One region of the Ensifer sp. NPDC090286 genome, then DNA from elsewhere that is predicted to be linked to it. Evidence: riboswitches for the same ligand, from Rfam matches in the RefSeq annotation. Region 1 holds a riboswitch; each other region holds the start of a gene.
What was found. A riboswitch is a leader RNA that binds a small molecule or an ion and turns the genes downstream of it on or off. The one in region 1 is predicted to bind cobalamin.
Positions count from the first base shown of each region.

Region 2: linked by a shared signal. The riboswitch ahead of ACIQUG_RS05355 (DUF1636 family protein) and the one ahead of nrdH (glutaredoxin-like protein NrdH) in region 1 are both predicted to bind cobalamin.
Region 3: linked by a shared signal. The riboswitch ahead of ACIQUG_RS31315 (ABC transporter substrate-binding protein) and the one ahead of nrdH (glutaredoxin-like protein NrdH) in region 1 are both predicted to bind cobalamin.
Region 4: linked by a shared signal. The riboswitch ahead of ACIQUG_RS08035 (CbtB-domain containing protein) and the one ahead of nrdH (glutaredoxin-like protein NrdH) in region 1 are both predicted to bind cobalamin.

Region 1 covers NZ_JBIVYF010000005.1:254,753-259,616, forward strand. The annotation lists gene nrdE (class 1b ribonucleoside-diphosphate reductase subunit alpha) at 40-2,193, opposite strand; gene nrdI (class Ib ribonucleoside-diphosphate reductase assembly flavoprotein NrdI) at 2,163-2,579, opposite strand; gene nrdH (glutaredoxin-like protein NrdH) at 2,592-2,813, opposite strand; cobalamin riboswitch at 3,202-3,429, opposite strand; gene ACIQUG_RS25445 (acyl-CoA thioesterase) at 3,582-4,373, opposite strand; gene metE (5-methyltetrahydropteroyltriglutamate--homocysteine S-methyltransferase) at 4,370-4,864, opposite strand, start outside.
Region 2 covers NZ_JBIVYF010000001.1:1,088,681-1,093,544, reverse strand. The annotation lists gene aspT (aspartate-alanine antiporter) at 1-663, opposite strand, end outside; gene ACIQUG_RS05360 (RidA family protein) at 1,149-1,625, shown strand; cobalamin riboswitch at 1,810-2,026, shown strand; gene ACIQUG_RS05355 (DUF1636 family protein) at 2,131-2,544, shown strand; gene ACIQUG_RS05350 (ABC transporter ATP-binding protein) at 2,567-3,370, shown strand; gene ACIQUG_RS05345 (ABC transporter substrate-binding protein) at 3,367-4,320, shown strand; gene ACIQUG_RS05340 (FecCD family ABC transporter permease) at 4,324-4,864, shown strand, end outside.
Region 3 covers NZ_JBIVYF010000008.1:87,522-92,385, forward strand. The annotation lists gene ACIQUG_RS31310 (FecCD family ABC transporter permease) at 1-637, opposite strand, end outside; gene ACIQUG_RS31315 (ABC transporter substrate-binding protein) at 634-1,650, opposite strand; cobalamin riboswitch at 1,800-1,993, opposite strand; gene ACIQUG_RS31320 (ArsR/SmtB family transcription factor) at 2,186-2,509, opposite strand; gene ACIQUG_RS31325 (DUF899 domain-containing protein) at 2,683-3,384, shown strand; gene ACIQUG_RS31330 (hypothetical protein) at 3,583-4,629, shown strand; gene ACIQUG_RS31335 (hypothetical protein) at 4,686-4,864, shown strand, end outside.
Region 4 covers NZ_JBIVYF010000001.1:1,614,267-1,619,130, forward strand. The annotation lists gene ACIQUG_RS08015 (SRPBCC family protein) at 1-323, shown strand, start outside; gene ACIQUG_RS08020 (DUF1772 domain-containing protein) at 393-872, opposite strand; gene ACIQUG_RS08025 (NAD(P)H-binding protein) at 869-1,699, opposite strand; gene ACIQUG_RS08030 (TetR/AcrR family transcriptional regulator) at 1,804-2,496, shown strand; cobalamin riboswitch at 2,495-2,758, shown strand; gene ACIQUG_RS08035 (CbtB-domain containing protein) at 2,799-2,975, shown strand; gene ACIQUG_RS08040 (CbtA family protein) at 3,173-3,967, shown strand; gene ACIQUG_RS08045 (ferric iron reductase) at 4,009-4,860, opposite strand.

The DNA.
Region 1 (4,864 bases):
AGGGTGAGGGGCAGCTTGGGCAGTTGCTGGAATGCAAAGTTACAGAGCGCAGGAAACGCAGCCCTGGACCTGCGTGCCCTCCAGCGCCATCTGGCGAAGGCGGATGTAGTAGATGGTCTTGATGCCCTTCTTCCAGGCGTGGATCTGGGCGCGGTTGATGTCGCGGGTCGTCGCCGTGTCGCGGAAGAACAGCGTCAGCGACAGGCCCTGGTCGACGTGCTGGGTGGCCGCCGCATAGGTGTCGATGATCTTTTCCGGGCCGATCTCGTAGGCGTCCTGGTAATATTCGAGATTGTCGTTGGTCATGAAGGCGGCCGGGTAGTAGACGCGGCCGATCTTGCCTTCCTTGCGGATCTCGATCTTGGACACGATCGGGTGGATCGAGGACGTCGAATGGTTGATGTAGGAGATCGAGCCCGTCGGCGGCACGGCCTGAAGGTTCTGGTTGTAGAGACCTCCTTCCATCACTGCCCGTTTCAGTTCCAGCCAGTCTTCCTGGGTCGGGATGGCGATGCCGGCCTCTTCGAACAGCGCCTTCACCTTTTCGGTCGCCGGCAGCCATTCGGCCTCGGTGTATTTGTCGAAATAGTCGCCAGAGGCGTATTTCGAGTTTTCGAAGCCGGCGAAGCTCTTGCCCTTTTCGACCGCCAGCCGGTTCGATGCGCGGATGGCGTGGTAGGTCACCGTGTAGAAATAGATGTTGGTGAAATCGATGCCTTCTTCGGAACCGTAGAAGATGCGCTCGCGCGCGAGATAGCCGTGCAGGTTCATTTGCCCGAGGCCGATCGCGTGGCTGTCGTCGTTGCCCTTTTCGATCGAGGGCACGGACGAGATGTGGCTCATTTCGGAGACGGCTGTCAGCGCACGGATCGAGGTCTCGATGGTCTGGCCGAAATCCGGGCTGTCCATGGCAGCGGCGATGTTCAGCGAGCCGAGGTTGCAGGAGATGTCCTTGCCCATGTGCTTGTAGGAGAGGTCGTCGTTGAATTCGCTCGCCTCGCTCACCTGCAGGATTTCCGAGCAGAGGTTGCTCATGGTGATGCGGCCGGCAATCGGGTTTGCCCGGTTCACCGTGTCCTCGAACATGATGTACGGATAACCGCTCTCGAACTGGATCTCGGCGATGATCTGGAAGAAGTCGCGCGCCTTGATCTTGCGCTTGCGGATGCGGGCATCCTCCACCATCTCGCGATACTTCTCCGTCACCGAGATTTCGGTGAGCGGCACGCCATAGACCTGCTCCACGTCATAGGGCGAGAACAGGTACATGTCCTCGTTGTTGCGGGCGAGCTCGAAGGTGATGTCGGGGATGACGACGCCGAGCGACAGCGTCTTGATGCGGATCTTCTCGTCGGCGTTCTCACGCTTGGTGTCGAGGAAGCGCATGATGTCGGGGTGGTGGGCATGCAGGTAGACAGCACCCGCACCCTGGCGCGCGCCAAGCTGGTTGGCGTAGGAGAACGAGTCTTCCAGCAACTTCATGACCGGGATGACCCCGGAGGATTGGTTCTCGATCTGCTTGATCGGTGCGCCCATCTCGCGGATGTTGGTGAGCGACAGCGCCACGCCGCCGCCGCGCTTGGAAAGCTGCAGCGCCGAATTGATGGCGCGGCCGATGCTTTCCATGTTGTCCTCGATCCTCAGCAGAAAGCAGGAGACGAGCTCGCCACGGCTCTTCTTGCCGGCATTGAGGAAGGTCGGCGTCGCCGGCTGGAAACGGCCGGAAATGATCTCGTCGACGAGGTCGCGGGCAAGCGCCTCGTTGCCGCGCGCCAACGCCATCGCCACCATGCAGACGCGGTCTTCGTAGCGTTCCAGGTAGCGCTTTCCGTCGAAGGTTTTGAGCGTATAGGACGTGTAATATTTGAAGGCGCCGAGGAAGGTCGGGAAACGGAACTTCTTCGAATAGGCGTGGTCGTAGAGATCGCGCACGAAGTTGAACGAATACTGGTCCAGCACTTCCTGCTCGTAGTAGCCCTCGGTCACCAGATAATCGAGCTTTTCCCGCAGGTTATGGAAGAAGACCGTGTTCTGGTTGACGTGCTGCAGGAAGTATTGCTTCGCCGCCTGCCGGTCCTTGTCGAGCTGGATCTTCCCCTCCTCGTCGTAGAGGTTCAGCATCGCGTTCAGCGCGTGGTAATCCAGCGCCGCTTCCGTCGCCTTCAGGGGGCGTTCGAGTGTTGTGACGTCCAAAATCGTTCCATCCCGTTTTTGACATTGGCGACGTCCTCGTCGGTTCCGAGCAGCTCGAACCGGTAGAGGTAGGGCACCCGGCACTTGGCCGAGATCACCTCGCCGGCGATCCCGTAGGTCGCGCCGAAATTGCTGTTGCCCGCTGCGATCACGCCGCGGATGTGAGAGCGGTTGCCCGCGTCGTTCAGGAAGCGGATCACCTGTTTCGGCACGGCACCTCGGCCATCGTCGCCGCAGTAGGTCGGTACGACGAGCACATAGGGCTCCGAAACCGTAAGTGCATCCTTACTTTCCTTGAGCGGTATGCGGGCCGCGCGAAGGCCGAGTTTCTCGACGAAGCGATGGGTGTTTTCCGAGCGGCTGGAAAAATAGACGATCAGCCCCATCGCTTCTCTCCTTCAGGAAAGCGCGCTGATCATGTCCGGGCGGAACCCCGCCCAATGCCGCTCGCCGGCGACGACCACTGGAACCTGCCGGTAGCCGAGATCCTGCACCAGCGCGAAGCCATCGGAATCCTCGGAAATATCGACGATGCGATAGTCGATGCCCTGGCGGTCAAGCGCGCGGGTGGTGGCGGTGCATTGGACGCAGGCGGGTTTGCTGTAGACTGTGATCGACATGGGTTCCTCGTGAGGGTCTGGCAAATGGGCGCAAAAAATCGGCGGGTCGCGCGAACGCGAACCGTGGGCTTGGCGATAGGGCACGAAACATCGCTCCCCGGTCGCCTCGATCGGAGTGGATGTCGGCAAGCTGGCCCAAGGTCGATTAGGCAGCCGGGCCGGCTCGTTCTGGTCGGGCGCTCCGGAATTTCCGCAGATGCGGGCTCTCAGGGCGCGGCCTTTCGATCAGGCGCGCAACAATGCGCACCCGTCCGCAGAAGGTGGATCTGAACTGGAAGAAACTGACATGACTTCACCCCGAAGCTTTCGACAGGCTGCCGGGGAGATGTCGAGACGATCGGGCAGGCTCATCCTGCCACGCACTCAACCCCTCCGGACACCCCGCCCGTGGACGTTTGTTGCTCGAGGCAGGTCTCCTGGCTTACGGGTCAAAGCTTCCATCCCGACCTTCCCGAGGCCTCATGCCTCAGTGGTCCAATTCCGGACAGTTGCTCGCCGTCTACAGTTGCGGGGGCAGCTACGGCATAGCCTGAGCGGAAAACCCGCCGGCGCACCGTATTCCCGTCTTAGCTCCCAATCCTTGCGAATCGGAAGAACCTCGAACACTAGATATAGTAGTTCATCGCAAATCTGCGTCAATAGGTTCTATATGCTGAAGGCGGGGGTGCAGCGGTCTTTTCTTTTTCGGTGTGGATAACGGGGAGTAAATGGCGGCGCGCAATCAATCCTGTGGACCGAGGGCGCCATTGAGCGGCGCCCCCGGCTTGCTCAGGCGGCGAAGGCCGCAACCGGGCGGTTGCGGCTGTCGACGGCCACCATCACGAAAGTCCCGGTGACGGTCAGCAGGCGCCCGCCGCTGAGCAGTTCTTCCGACCAGAGCTCGACCTCTATCGTTGTGGAACTGCGTCCGGTCCGGGTGACGCGCGCCAGCGTGTCGACGATCGTTCCGGCGGCGACACGCCGCTTGAAATCGCTCCTGCAGGAGGCGAGCACCATCGCTTTGCCGGTCAGCCGGGTCGCGGCGACGAAGGCCGCCTTCGTCATCTGGGCGAGTGCATCGCCGCCAAAGAGCGCGCCGGCGCTGTTGGTCTGGCCCGGAAAAACGATGTCGGTCATGCCGACGAAATCGGCGGCGGGAGCAGCCGGCGCGGGCTCGGCGAGCGGCGGAAGGTGCCAGTCGGCACCTTTGTCCCGCGGCATCCCAACCATGGTGAACTGTCCGCGTGAGCAAAGATCGCGGCCGCCGGTCGCAAGGTCTTCGGCCACCATCTCGACGTCGACGACCATCGAGCGCCGCCCGACGCGCACCGGGCGGCCAGAGAAACTGACGATCTGGCCGATGCGGGCGGGTGCGCGAAAGTCGATCCGGTCGCAGGAGGCGGTGACGAAGGGAACGCGGCCGTGGCGGGTGGCGACGATGAAGGCGATCCGGTCCATCAGCGCCAATGCGGCACCCCCAAAGAGGGTGCCGTGATGATTGGTGTCGCCGGGAAAGACGATATCGACGAGGGTCTGTGGCACCGGGGTTTCCCCCGACGCCGCTTCCGTGTGGTCCGTCATGCGCGAAGCGCCTTGCGGGGATCATCCGCGAAGGCCTGGCGCAGGGCACGCGCCGCCGCCACCATGTTGACAAGCGCCGGCCGGGTTTCCTCCCAGCGCCGGGTCTTCAGCCCGCAATCCGGGTTGACCCAGATCTGCGCCGGCGTCAGCCCCTCGGTCGCGCGCTCGATGAGGTGCACCATTTCATCCACCGCCGGCACCCGCGGTGAATGGATGTCGTAGACGCCCGGGCCGATCTCGTTCGGATAGGCACTTCCGGTGAAGGCGCCAAGCAGTTCCATCTTCGACCGGGAGGTCTCGATGGATATGACGTCGGCGTCCATCGCCGCGATCGCCGCCATGATGTCGTTGAACTCGGAGTAGCACATGTGGGTGTGGATCTGGGTGGCGTCGCCGACGCCGGCGGCGCTGAGGCGGAAGCACTCCACCGCCCAGTCGAGATAGGCCTTGCGGTCGGCGGCCTTGAGCGGCAGGCCCTCGCGCAGCGCCGG
Region 2 (4,864 bases), on a different contig from region 1:
GAAATCGTGGTAGGCGCTGGTGATGCCGGGCTCGCTGCTGGATGTGCCGCCGCCGAGCTTGGCCTCGTATTCCCGGCAGGCCGCCGGCAGGTCGATGCCGAGAAGCTTCGGACCGAGTTGGGCGAGGATGATCGCCGAGCCGATCGTGCCCCAGATATAGGTGACCGCGTAGGCGATCGGGATCTGGTCGGAGAAGGTCTTGGCCTGTTCCGGTGTGAGCCCCAGCGAGTTGATCTGGTCCGTGGCGACGCCGATAGCCGCCGAAATCGTCTGCGAACCGGCATACATGCCGGCGCCGTAGCCGAGCGGAAGCCCGGCGATTAGCGCGCAGAGATAGGGAACGATGAGGCAGAGCACGAGGACCGAGAGCGCAAAGGCGATCTGCTTGGGTCCGTCCGTGCTAAGGCCCCGCACGAATTGCGGGCCGACGCCATAGCCGACGGCGAACAGGAAGATCAGGAACAGGGTTGATTTCAGATCACCGGAAACCTGGATGCCCAGCTGCCCGATGAGAACACCCGCCAGAAGCGTGGCGGTGACATTGCCCAGGTTGAAGCCCGCGACCTTGATGGGGCCGATCAGGAAACCGATGCCGAGGGCAAGGAAGATGGCGACGGGCGGATAGGTCCGAAGCGTGTCGACGAAGAAATCGATGGGATTCACTGCTGTCCCCTTCAGAAAGTTGAATTGCCATCACTTCATTTTGGGATCTGCGCGGCTAAGTTGAGCTTGTTTCCGGATCGTGTCGATGCCCAATCTTAATCCCGGCAATTGTTGCCTCGGTCGTCGAAATTCTCAACCGCCATAGGGTTACGTGAGCGTAACGTATGTTACATTTCAGCGGTTTTACTTGGGCTGCGCGCTTGGCGGGCGCCGCGATGCGTCCCCCGCATGCGATCGAAACACGGATGCGCGCGGCCGGGTCGCGCCGGCACTTCAACTCTGGTGTTGTAATTCGTAATGTTATCTCGCAACGTGAGGCATGAGGCGCTTTCTCTTGGCTATGCTTGAACATACGGCTGGAGGCGCAAGGAACGGTGGGCCTTTCTGCTTGCGATAGGGGCGACAGAACTTCGAGGGTCGAGATGAAACGCGGCATCGTCTGCGCAAGCGCGGCCGGTTCGTAAGGTGACGAGGAGGGGGGAGCAATGATGGATGAGGTTATCCGTAGGCTGGGGGCGCTAGGCGTTCAGCTTCCAACGCCGCCGAAGCCGCTCGGCGCCTACCGCGCGGTGATCGAGGCGGGCGAGATGCTTCATGTCTCGATGCAGGGGCCGCTGCTCGACGGGCGCTTCGTCCATACGGGGCTGCTCGGGCGCGAGGTGACGATCGACGAGGGGCGCAAGGCGGCCGAGCTGGCGGTGCTCAATGCGCTGGCGCAGATCCACGAACATCTCGGCCGTTTCGAGCGCATTCGCCAGATCGTCCGGCTGGAGGGGCATGTCGCCTGCACCGAGGATTTCCTCGACCACCCGAAGGTGCTCGACGGCGCCTCCGAGTTTCTGGCTGCCGCCTTTGGCGAAAGGGCGGGCCATATCCGCTCCGTCTGCGGCGTGCGCAACCTGCCGGGCAACGCAGCGGTGGCGGTGACGCTGACGGCCGAGCTCTTTCCGCCGGAGTTCTGAGGCGGCACGGCCGCCTGCCGGCCGTAAGGCGGATTTCGTCTGTTGGGCGTCGGATCGTGTCCGGCGCTCAATTTTCGGCTTGCGTTATGTAATGTTATTTAATAACAAACTGCGCATGACGATACGCCGCATGTTGATAGATCCTTCCCGCCTGTGCCGTGCGGTTGTCTCCCCTGCCGATTCATGCGAGGAAGGCGGTGATGGTGCTGCGTCCGCGACAATGCGGAGGCGGCTGAAAAGGGAACACGGAACGGACGACCCTGATGGGGCCGAGACCGTGGCTGCCCCCGCAACTGTGAGCGGAAAGCGCATTCACACCATGTCACTGGCGATAAGCCGGGAAGACGTGGATGCGCCACGACCCGCGAGCCAGGAGACCTGCCATCGAACCGATCAACCACAACGGACGGGGTGTTCCGATGGAAAAGAACTGGCTTTCGCACGACGGCTATCCGTCCTTCTGCCGTTTCGCCATCTCTTGCCGTCAGTCCGGCGGAGGGCAGGAATGGCTGAGCCGAATTTCCGACAGCACAAGATAACGGTCTGCACCGATTGCCGCTTCACCGGTGGCCCCTGCGCGCCCGGTGCCGAGCTGATCAAGCGGCTGAACGGCAGCATTGCCGCGCTTGGCGCGCCGCTCGATCGTGACTTCTCGATTGCCGGCACGGTGTGCATGGCGGCCTGCACGCGGCCCTGCACCATTGCCTTCCAGGCGACGGGGAAGGCAACCTATCTCTTCGGCGACGTCTCGCCGGAAGAGGATATCGAAGATCTCGTACGCTTTGCCACAACCTATGCGGAGCGTGGCGATGGCATGACGCGGGCGGCCGAGCGGCCACGCGGGCTGAAAGGCAAGACACTTGCCCGCATCCCCGCAGCGATGCTCGTTTCCGAAGACCTCGGCGGGCACTTCCAATGAGGGCGCAGGGAGGGATCAACCCATGAGCTGCACGGCGACGGGAGCGGCACTCAAGGTCGAGGGCCTTCACTGGGGGCCACGCGCGGGGCTGACGCTGGTCAAGGACATCGGCTTTTCGATCGCGGCGGGCAGCCGGCTTGCGATCCTGGGGCCGAACGGTGCCGGCAAGACCTCGCTTCTGCGCTGCCTCTACCGGGCGGTGCAGCCGAACGCCGGCCGTGTTTCGGTCGATGGCATCGATCTCTGGTCGATCTCGGCGCGCGAGGCGGCAAGGACGATCGCCGTCGTCCTGCAGGAAATGCCCGGGGACTTTCCCTTCAGCGTGCGCGACGTCGTGATGATGGGGCGCATTCCGCGGCGGGAAGGCTTGAGCGGCTGGAGCGATTTCGACCGCGATCGGGTGCAGCATGCGCTGGCGCATCTCGATCTCGCGCATCTTGCCGGTCGCCAGTTCTCCACGCTTTCGGGCGGTGAGAAGCAGCGGGTGCTGATTGCCCGTGCGCTGGCGCAGGAGCCGCGCATCATCATCCTCGACGAGCCGACCAACCATCTCGACATCCGTCACCAGCTCGAAATCCTCGAGTTGCTGCAGACGTTGAAGCTGACGATCGTCTCGACGCTGCACGACATCAATCTCGCCGCCGAGTTTGCGACCGACGTCGCGATCCTGACCGCCGGGCGGCTGACGGCCTTCGGCACACCCGAAGAGGTGCTCAGCCCCGGCGAACTTTCGGCCGCCTTCGGCGTCACTGCCACCGTTCACAATGCCGCCGCCGGCGGCGCCCGCTTTTCCTTTTCACTTCCTCGACAGGGATCTATTTCATGAAGATCAATATTGCCCCGTTTTCCCTTCTTTTCGTGCTTGCCGCCGCCACGCCGGCGCTCGCCTATCCGGTCACGGTCAAGAGCTGCAACCGCGAAGTGACCTTCGACGCGGCGCCGCAGCGCGCGATCGCCAACGACGTCAACCTGGTGGAGATGATGCTGGCGCTGAGGCTGCAGGATCGCATGGTCGGCTATACCGGCGTTTCCGGCTGGAAGACGCTGGACGAGAAGCTGCGCGAAGGCGTCAAGGAACTGCCGGAGCTTTCGGAGAAGTATCCGACCAAGGAAGTGCTGCTCAACGCCGATGCCGACTTCTTCTTTGCCGGCTGGAACTACGGCATGAAGGTCGGCGGCGAGGTCACGCCCGAAACCTTGGCGCCCTTCAAGATCGGCGTCTACGAGCTGACCGAATCCTGCATCCACGTGATGGCCAAGGCAAAGCCGACGATGGACGACATGTTCGTCGATCTTCTCAATCTCGGCCGCATTTTCGGCGTCGAGGATCGCGCCGAGACGCTGGTCGACGGCTACCGCCGCCAACTTGCCGAGATCACCAAGGCGAACGCCGGCAAGGCAAAGCCGACACGGGTCTTCGTCTATGATTCAGGCGAGGAAAAGCCCTTCACGTCCGGCCGCTTCGGCATTCCGACGGCGATGATCGAGGCCGCCGGCGGCGCCAACATCATGGACGATGTTGAAAAGAGCTGGGTGGAGATCTCCTGGGAGCCGGTGATCGAGCGCAATCCGGAAGTGGTGGTCGTCGTCAACTACGGCGAGGTGAAGGCCGAGGACAAGATCGCCTTCATGAAGACCAATGCGGCATTCAAGAATGTCGATGCCGTCAGGAACGATCGCTTCGTCGTGCTCGACTATGTCGAGGCGACGCCGGGGCCGCGCAACATCGACGCCATCGCCCGCCTCGCCAAGACCTTTCACGGCGAAGGCCTGTAACCGATGCTGGCTGAGGATACGTCGGCTGACACCGTTGCGGTTTCGCGTGCCGCGTCTCAACGGGTGGCCCGCAGCGGTCTCGGCCTTGCCGCGGGCCTGCTGCTGCTTCTCCTGACGGTGACGGCCGCCGTATCGCTCGGCTCGGCGCAGATCCCGGTTGCAACCGTCTGGTCGATCATCGCCAGCAAGATCTCGCCCGGTAGCGTCGAGGTCTTCTGGTCGGCGGGCCGCGAGAGCATCGTCTGGGACGTGCGCCTGCCGCGGGTGATGTTGGCGAGCCTCGTCGGGGCTGGGCTGGGGCTGACCGGCGCCGTGCTGCAGGCGGTCACGCGCAATCCGCTCGCCGATCCGCATCTGCTCGGCGTTTCCTCCGGTGGCGCGCTCGGCGCGATCGTGGCGCTGCTGCACACCGGCATGATCCTCGGCCTTGCCACGGTGCCGCTCTTTGCCTTTGCCGGCGCGCTGCTCGCAACCGTGCTGGTCGCCTACGTCTCCCGCGTGCTCGGCAGCAGCGCCGACCGGCTGGTGCTCGCCGGCGTCGCGG
Region 3 (4,864 bases), on a different contig from region 1:
AGACATCCGGCCACCGCGCACCGCTGAGGTTGCCGAGCAGCCAGAACATGATTCCCCGCGCCTGCTCCGCATTGGCCGACTTGGTGATGATGAAAGAGGTCAGTGCGTTGAACAGTTGCGATCCGGCGATGCCGGCAAGCACGATCTGCCCTGTTCCGCGCAGGGTGACCCCGCCACCGGCGGCACGGGCGAGGATCGCCACCATGAGGAAAGCCGTCACGGCGCCGACAAAGGCGCCGAGCGACATGGAGACCGCGCCGGCGCCGAGGCCGGCGACGGTGACAGCCACTGCGCCGGTCGAGGCGCCGGCGGAGATGCCGAGAAGGTAGGGATCCGCCAGGGCGTTGCGCAGGAGGGACTGGAGCACCATGCCCGAAACCGCGAGGCCCGCCCCGCAGCAGGCAGCAACGATCGCCCGCGGCAGGCGGTAGTTCCAGATGATCCCGACATCGATGGGATCGAGCCCATAGGTCGCGCCGAAAATCTTGTTCGCCAAGGTCTGGAGAACCGTCAAGACGGGTATCGGCGTTTCACCGATGCAGGTTCCGGCAAGAACGGCGGCAAACAGAGCCAATGTCCCCGTGGCTGCCCGGCCAAGCCGGGAAGCAGGGGCGCGCCGCGAGAGTCCGGTCTTCACTTCGCCAACCCGAAGTCCTTAAGCGCAGCTGAGAGAACTTCGATGCCGGCGACCGTTCTGATGGTGGCGTCCATCGCGTGCGCATCCATGACGACGATGCGGTTGTTCTTCACCGCGTCCATCTGGCTGGCAACCGGATCGGTCTTCAGGAACTCGAACTTCTTCAGGTAGTCGTCGGCCGGAAAGCGCCGGCGATCCATCTTGGCGATGACGATCATGGTGGGGTTGGCCTTGGCGATCGTTTCCCAACCGACGACCGGCCATTCTTCGTCCGAGCCGACCACGTTGCGGATGCCGAGCTTATCCATCATGTAGGCAGGCGCTCCCTTCCGGCCAGCCACATAGGGATCAATGTCCATCTCCGCGCTGGAGAACCAGAAGGCCGCAGACACATCCTTCAAATTGAGCGCCTTAGCCTGCTCGATGGCGTCGGCCTCACGCTTGGCGAGTTCTGCGACGAATGCCTCGCCCTTGTCTTGAACATCGAAGATCTGTGCGAGTTCACGCACGCCCTGATGGATGCTGGCAGTCGAGAAGAGCGCGCTGCGCGTGCCGTCCACACCCACCGAGTTGTCCTTGGCGACGCAGTCGGCCGGAAGGACATAGGTCGGAATTCCCACTTCGTGGAACTGGGTTCGGGTCGCAACGATCCCTTCGGGCCCGACGTGCCAGACGAACTGCACGGCGACGAGCCCCGGCTTCTTGGCGACGACGCTTTCAAAGCTCGGGTCGTTGTCCGCCAGGCGCGGAACCTTGGCATTGACCTCGGCAAATTCCGGCAGCACGTCATTGAACCAGACCGACGTGCCCGTAACCTTGTCGCCGAGGCCGAGCGAATAGAGAACCTCGGTTGCCGCCTGCCCGACGGTCGCCGAGGTCGCCGGCGCCTTGTCGAAGGTGATCGTCTCGCCGCAATTGTCCAGGGTCAGCGGATAGGCGGTGGGTTCGGCAGCAGCGGCGGTGGCGAAGAAGGCGAAGCCAGAGGCGGCAAGCAGGAAACGCGAAGCGGTCATGGCACATTGTCTCCGATCTGTTGATCGCGCGGATCGGAGGGGACGAGCCAGGACGCAATGATCGAACCGATGTTCTAGAGAACATCGACAGCCGGCACTTGTGGCGCGGCCAACGACATCGACAACCTCCCCGGACACCCCGCCCGGCTTGTTCAGTTACAGGTGTCGGTAGGTCTCCTGACTGACGGGTCTTGGCTCCCTCTCGGCCTTCCCGGACCATCGCCCAGTGGCATTTTCGAGAGAGGACTGGCCGCCTACAGTTGCGGGGGCAGTTTCGTTTCGCGGCGAGCCGCGGCGAATTCCCTGTTATTTCCTTTCGGAAACCGACGAGAACTCCCTACTCAACGAGCGAGTGGAGCGCAAGCATGAAAGCGGCGCTTTCGAAACCACCTGCCAAGAAAGGTAGAAATTCTTTCGAGTCTCGTAATTTCACTAAATATCACTCCCCTCAAATAGGGAGAACATTGCCGATTGTCGAAAACTATACACAAATGAATACTGTTTAAGTGATCCGTAATTCACACCATCTTCAGACTTACCCTTCAAGGCCAGTCTTCAGCCTGTCGAGAATGGTCACGGCATGGGCGGCATAGTCGCTGATCCAGCGGTCGTGAATGTGCTTGATCGGCAGCGCATTGAGATAGTTCCAGCGCTCGCGTCCTGCCCGCCTGACGATGATCAGCTCGGCGTCCTCCAGCACCTTCAGATGCTGCATCACGGTGCAGCGATCCATGTCTGAAAAGGCCGCACAGAGCATGCCCGTGGCCTGCGCCTCGCCCTTGAGACGATCGAGCATCGCCCGCCTGCGCGGGTGAGCCAATGCCTTGAAAACCAGATCGTCTTCCTGCTTGCTTGACATGTTATGTTTTTACAACATATTGAAACTGGACGCAACGGAGACGGCGCCGATGAGACCGGTTTGCGAGCTTTCGCGAGCACTCCAACCGAGCCTGATGGCTGGACGCAGTCGATCGGAGTTCAGCCTTCCGCCGACACGTCCAAGCAAACCGCCCAAAAGGGAGATGATTGAGAATGCTGCCTAAAATCGTTTCAATGGATGAGTGGCAAGCCGCACTCGAACAACAGATTGCCAGGGAGAAGGCACTCACCCGCGCACGCGATGGAGTGAGTGCCGAGCGCCGGCGCTTGCCGATGGTCAGGATCGACAAGGACTATTCGTTCGAGGGGCCCGAAGGCACGGTAAGCCTCGCCGACCTCTTCGACGGACGGCGGCAACTGATCGTCTATCACTTCATGTTCGCGCCCGGATGGAAGGCGGGCTGCGATGGCTGCTCCTGGGTCGTGGACGCGATGACCCATCCGGCCCATCTCAACGCACGCGATACGTCCATCGTGCTGATTTCGCGCGCGCCGCTGGAGACGCTGCAGAAATACCAGGCCCGGATGCAGTGGCAGCACCCGGTCTGGTACTCGTCCACGGCGAGCGACTTCAACCACGACATGGGAGCCACGGTCGCCGATCCGGATGACCCGACAAGGACCAGCGAGCGCCATGGCGTCAGCGTCTTCCTCAGGGACGGCGATCATATCTACCGCACCTATTTCAACGGTGCGCGTGGCGTCGAGTATCTCGGCAGCATGTGGACCTATCTGGATCTGACGCCCTACGGTCGCCAGGAAACATGGGAAGCCTCTCCCGCGGGATGGCCGCAGACAGAACCATATGTCTGGAACCGGCGGCACGACGAATACGGGACCGAACCGGCCTTCTGATTTTCTGCGGCGGCGAGCATGGAATTGTCGAGCCGCCGTTCCTACGTCTTGTCTGGCCGATCGCCAGACCTGCGTCATTGTCGCGCCCCCGAACAGGGATCGCGGCAATAGTGAAGGGATGCTGCCGGCCCGGCAGGGAGCGCTGAATGTGGGGATGGATCGCGCTTCTAAGAGGCGCGCCGATGGGGGCGGCAATCGATGGGAAACGAGACGCAAAACCGCAAGGACGGTCCGCCACCGAGCGGCAAGAGGTTTTGGCGGCGACGCGGCGTTCGGATTGCATCGGCCACGTTGGCCGCCCTGTTTCTCCTGGTGGTCGCGCCGCTTGCCGTCATTCTCTACCCAACGCTGAAGACCTATCCCCGCAGCGACTTTCCGGCCGCAGCCTCGCAACTGGAACGCAACAGACAGGACCTTGCCCATCTGCGGCGCCTGATCGAGGTTGACCGAAGCTTCTCGCCAGCCGCCCAGGCAGCGTTTACGGGCTCCCTTGATGCGATCGAACAACGGGCCGGCGATCTCGACCGCGCCGGTCTGGCGATGGCGGCTGCAAAGGCGGTCGCGCTCGCCGACAATGGGCACACCAGTGTCGTCGGGCTTGTCGGCGGTCACAGTTTCAATGCGGTTCCGATCCGCCTCGGCTGGTTTGCCGAAGACCTGTTCGTGATCGCAGCGACAGCCGAGCAATCGCACCTTCTGGGCGGAGAGATCCTTGAGGTGAATGGACGGGCGACGGAGGCTTTTGTCGATGCGCTGCGGCCCCATTTCGGCGGACCCGCCAATCTCGCCAGGGAATTCGTCCCGAATGTCGCAATTTCGCCGGAACTGCTCCATGCCACCGGCCTTGCCGAAAGCCCGCGTGAAAGCGCCTATCTCATCCGCCTTAAGGATGGAAACGTCGCGCAAATCCCTCTTCTTGCCACGCCCGGCGCGCCGGAACCGTTAACCGCCCATGTCTGGCCACGACGCGATTTCAGTCCCCTGTCGCAGACGGGTCGCGACGCCGGGTGGCGGCACGTGCTTACGACGTCACGCTGCCGGCCTATCTCACGCGCCCCGACGCCAATTATTGGCACCACTATCCCTTGCCCGATGTGCTCTATGTCCAGATCAACCGCATCAGGGATGCCACGCCGGAGGGCCTGTCGCAGGGGCTCGCCAAGGTGCTGGATGAAGCGGAGAAAAAACCCATACGCAATGCAGTCGTCGATCTCAGGTTCAACAATGGCGGCAACTACGAATTGACCGCCGATTTCTCGCAAAGGCTCCCGGCCATCCTGCCGCCTGACGGACGACTGTTCGTGCTGACCAGCGCAAACACGTTTTCGGCGGCGATCAGCACGGCGGCGCGCCTGAGGCATTTCGGCGGCACGCGCACGGTGCTTGTCGGCGAGCCGATGGGAGACCGGCTGCAGTTCTGGGGTGAAGGCGGCCGCACGGTTTTGCCGAACTCGAATATCACTATCCGCTATTCGACGGC
Region 4 (4,864 bases), on a different contig from region 1:
ATGCCGAGCACGCCGGCGAGGTGCGCAATTACGGTCACGTGCTCGCCTGGGAGCCGCCCCGGCTGCTGGCCTATACCTGGAACGAAGAAACCGGCACCCCCTCGGAGGTCCGTTTCGAGCTCAGCCCCCGCGGCGACAAGGTGCTGCTCGTCGTCACCCATAAACGCATCGCAGACCGCGCCATCATGACCAGCTTCTCCGCCGGCTGGCACGTGCATCTCGACATTCTGCGCGCGCTGCTGGAAGGCGAAAGGCCGGCGGCCTTCTGGAGCAAATTTGCCGACCTGGAAGCGCAATATGACGCGCGTATTCCCAAGCCCTGACGGCGGGATGGGCTCTGAGGTCAAGACGCGTGCAGGCGCCGGCAAGGATCCACTTGCCGGCGCTTTTCGTCAGGCACGGGCGAAACCGAGAATGAAGAACGCCAGCGCGCCGATCGATGCGAAGGTGCGCACGTGGTTCCACCAGACCCAATCGGTCAGATAGCGCTCACGCCAGAGATCGGTCGCCGCCTGGCCGGGCGCTGCGGCGGCGAGCGCATCGTTCATCGGCACGTTGAAGACGATGGTCACCAGCAGCACGCCGACGACATAGGCGATGCCGCCGGCGGCAAGCCACCACCTCCCCTCGCCGCCCGAGAGGAAGGCGACGACGATGAGCGCCAGGGCGAGCAGCGCCGTGCCCATGAAGGCGCTGAGGAAGATCGGGTTCTGGATCACGACATTGATCGCATTCATCGCAGCGATCCCCTGCTCCGGCGGCAGCCGCGACAGGGCCTGCATGATGCAGACCGAGAAGATGAAGAACAGCCCGGCCATCAGGCCGGAGCCGATCGCGGCGGCAAACGCCAGAGCGGGGATCAGGGGGATCATGCGGCAAGACTCCAAACACCAGTTGCTGCGGTTTCCCGAGCGTAGGCTGCAAAGTCACGCGGACGCCGCCCAAGCACATGCTCGACATCGGACGTCAGGTTTGAATTGCGCCCGTCGAGCACCGAGGTGAAGAGATAGCGGATGAGTTCGACATAGTCATCAGGCACGCCGTCGGCCTGCAAGTGTGCCGCGAAGTCGGCAACCGGTATCGCCTGATAGGAGATCGGGCGGTTGGCAGCCGCGGCGATTTCGGCCACGGCGTCGGCAAAGGTCATCAGCCGCGGGCCGGTCAGCGAATAGACCTTGCCGACATGGCGGTCGTCGAGAAGCGCTTCGACAGCGACGTCGGCAATGTCGTCGCAGCTGACGAACGGCTCGGTGACCGTATCCACGGGCAGGAAGACGGAACCGCTCAAGACACCCTCGGCGAGGAAGCCTTCGTCGAAGTTTTCGAAGAACCAGCTGCCCCGGATGACCGTCCAGTCGGCGCCGGAGGCCTGCAGCGCGCGCTCTGCCGCTTCCGCCTCGTCCTCGCCACGCCCCGACAGCAGCACCAGCCGCTTGACGCCGGCGCTGACGGCAAGGCTCGAGAACTTGGCGATCACCTCGACGGAGCCCGGCACCGCCAGATCCGGCTGGAAGCAGACATAGATGCGATCGACGTTTTCAAGGACCGGCGCCCATGTCTGCTCTTCCGTCCAGTCGAAGGAAGGCGACGCCGAACGGGCGCCGATGCGCACCGCGACGCCCCGCTCTCGAAGGCGCTCGGCCACCCGCCGCCCCGTCTTGCCGGTACCGCCCAAAACCAGTGTGATTTTCTGAGACATCGTTTCCTCCTGAGGTTCCACCAACAAACATGAGTATCTCTCACATTTGCAAATGTGATAAATCCTCGTATTTTAGGAGTCAAGTCAAAATGTGAGCATTACTCATGATTCCAGATGCAAGTCCCGCCACGCTTCCCGCTGACGACGAGCCTGCGCTGCGCCGGACACCGAGCCAGAAGCGCAGTCGCGAGCGCGTCGAGCAGATCCTTGCCTGCGCGACGGCGCTCATCCAGGAAAAGGGCAGCGACGCCATGCGCATGAGCGAAGTCGCTGAAAAGGCTGGAATATCGATCGGGTCGCTGTATCAGTACTTCCCCGACAAGGCGGCGATCGTGCGCACGCTCGCCGAGCGCTACAATGCGGTCTGCAACGAGTGCATCGCGGCCGAACTGGCCAAGGTGACCTCGATCGCCGAGCTGCGCGACGCCTTCTCGCTTTTGTTCGACATCTATTACGAGATGTTCCTCGCCGAGCCGGTCATGCGCGACATCTGGTCGGCGATGCAGGCCGACAAGGCGCTGCGCGAAATCGACCTTGCGCAAAGCCGCGCCGGCGGAAAGCTGCTGGCCGATGTCTGGGCCCGGCTTGTGCCGGCGACGCCGCGCGAGGAAATCGACAGCGCCGCCTTCCTGATCATGCATCTCGGCGACTGCACCATGCGGCTTGCGGTCTCGGTCGAGCGCGCCGAGGGCGACCAGATCGTCGAGGCCTACAAGCGCATGACCATCAAGGATTTTGTCGCGGATGGACCGCGCGGCGGCGCAGGCTCAATTGACAACTCCATGACAGAATCCTAATCATCTGGGATCGATTGGTTCCCGGGACGCGAACGCGTTTCGGGAGTAAACGGGAACGTGACGGATGGACCCACTCTGGGCATTCAAATCACGGCCGACCCCGCGACTGTAGAGCGACGTCGATCTTGCCGTTCCGGAGCGATCCGGAAGAAGCCACTGGAAAGGCCGCGAGAGGGCGGCCGAACTGGGAAGGCGAGGCAGACCGAGGGCTTCCCGCCCAACGCCGTGAGCCAGGAAACCTGCCACTCGATGCGGGCATAGGGCCCAACCGGGAATTTCCCGATGCCATCACGGAGGTTGTCATGGCTACGTCTACCATTTCGAGCACCCCGCTCTCCCTCAGCGATCGTCTGACCGCTGGCGTCATCGCGCTGTTCATCGGCGCATTCCTCGTCTTCGGCGCCGGCCTTGCCAACTCGGCCGTGCTGCACGACACGGCGCACGACACCCGCCACTCCTACGGCTTCCCCTGCCACTGACCGATGCCTCGGAACGTCAACAACGTTCCGCATCGAACAATCTGCGGACCTGAACGCATCCGGCCCGAGCCGGATGTCGGCTTGTGTGCATCCCGGTTTTTCCGGCGTGCGAAAGCCATCCGCAGCACAGGCAAAATGGGAAGGCTCAAGGACCACGCCGCAGCGCGTGGCTTTTGTCGTTATCGAGGGATTTCAAGATGATTGTCAGAACGCTTCTGGCCGCGATCGTGGCTGGATTGATTGCCGGTGTCTTCATGACCGGCGCCCAGGAATTGCGCGTCACGCCGCTGATCCTGCATGCGGAAGAATTCGAAGGCGAGGCTCCGGCCCCCACCGAACAGCCCGCCGCCCAACCGGGTGCGGCACAGCCTGCCGCGGAAAACCACGACCAGCATTCGTCGCTCAAAGCCGTGTCGCCGCTCGGCGCCTTGCTCGACGCGCTGTCGCCGATCACGCCGGCCTATGCCCATGAGGGCGAGCACGAGGAAGGCGGCATCATGTTCGGCATGAGCCGCTTCTCCGGCACGCTGATCGCGAACCTCGTGACCGGTTCCGGCTTCGGCCTGCTGCTCGCCGGCGTCAGCCTGGTGATCGGCTACCCGATCACGCTTCGGAACGGCGCGCTCTGGGGCGCCTGCGGCTGGCTTGCCGTGCACATGCTGCCGGCGATCGGCCTGCCGCCGGAACTGCCTGGCTTTCCGGCCGCCGAACTGGGCGACCGCCAGACCTGGTGGCTCGCAACGGTGGCGCTTTCGGCTGTCGGCCTTTATCTCGTCGTCCTGCGCGAGGAGATCGTCTCCAAGGTCGCGGGCCTCGTGCTGATCGCAGCGCCCCATGTCTACGGTGCGCCGCAGCCGCTCGACATCACCAGCAACGTTCCGGCCGTGCTCGGCGCAGAGTTTGCGGTTGCCGCACTCGCCACCACGCTCGCCTTCTGGATCGTGCTCGGCGTCGTCTCCGGCTTCATCAACGAGCGCTTCGTCAAAGCATAGTGATCGCCGATCACGGATCGTCAGCAAACCGACGGCGGGGTTCAGGCCCCGCCGTTTTGCATGAGATGGGTCACCAGCCGCGCACGGCGATCTTCCGGCTCCAGCAGGACGCAGGTGTCGCAGAAGCTACCGCCCTCCGTCTTGAAATAGAGACAGCAGCCGCAGCGGATCCGATACTGGCGCGAAATGTGTTCACCACTTGCCGGATCGACAGCCGCAATCTGCTCGTAGCAAAGCGCATCTGAATAGAGCCGCGAGCCCGGTCGCTTGACGATCGCCAGCGCCTCGGCCATGCCGCGCGCCTCATCTCCGATCGCGCGGCCGATTTCGAGGAACGCGCCAGCCAGAGCATCCGCCGCGAGCCGCCACTGCGCCCCGCTCGAGAGCCCTGTCCGTGCCTTGAGAACTGCAATGACGGGCGTCAGATGAGCGATGAAGCCCCGCTCGAAAGCTCTGACGCCCTCCTCTCCACCCTTGCGCTCCGTCGCCGGCGGCTGGAGGCAAAAATGATAGCATTTGCCCGCGATTGCGGCGCCACGGTGAAGCCGCGTCCAATCCTCGAAACGAATGCCGGCGACCTCCAGCTGCAGCCCGGCACCGAGATGGAACGCGCCGAGGACTACGCTCAGCTGGCGGCTATAGAAGGCGATCAGATGCGCCGCCCGGATCCGGTCAGTCATGCCGACCCCGAAGAAATCCTGATAGGCCATCCCCGCCTCAAGCCCAGCGCTGCCCGCAGCCCAGAAGTCGCCCGGTGCGCTGAATTCGCTGTCCGGCCCGAGTGACACGGCAGCATCCGGAAACTGGGCACGCAGATGGTCCGCGACGGCCAGCGCCTGCGGCGCAAATGCCGCCGCGATCTCCGCTGTCGGCCGGTGGTCGTTCAAGCGCATGCCG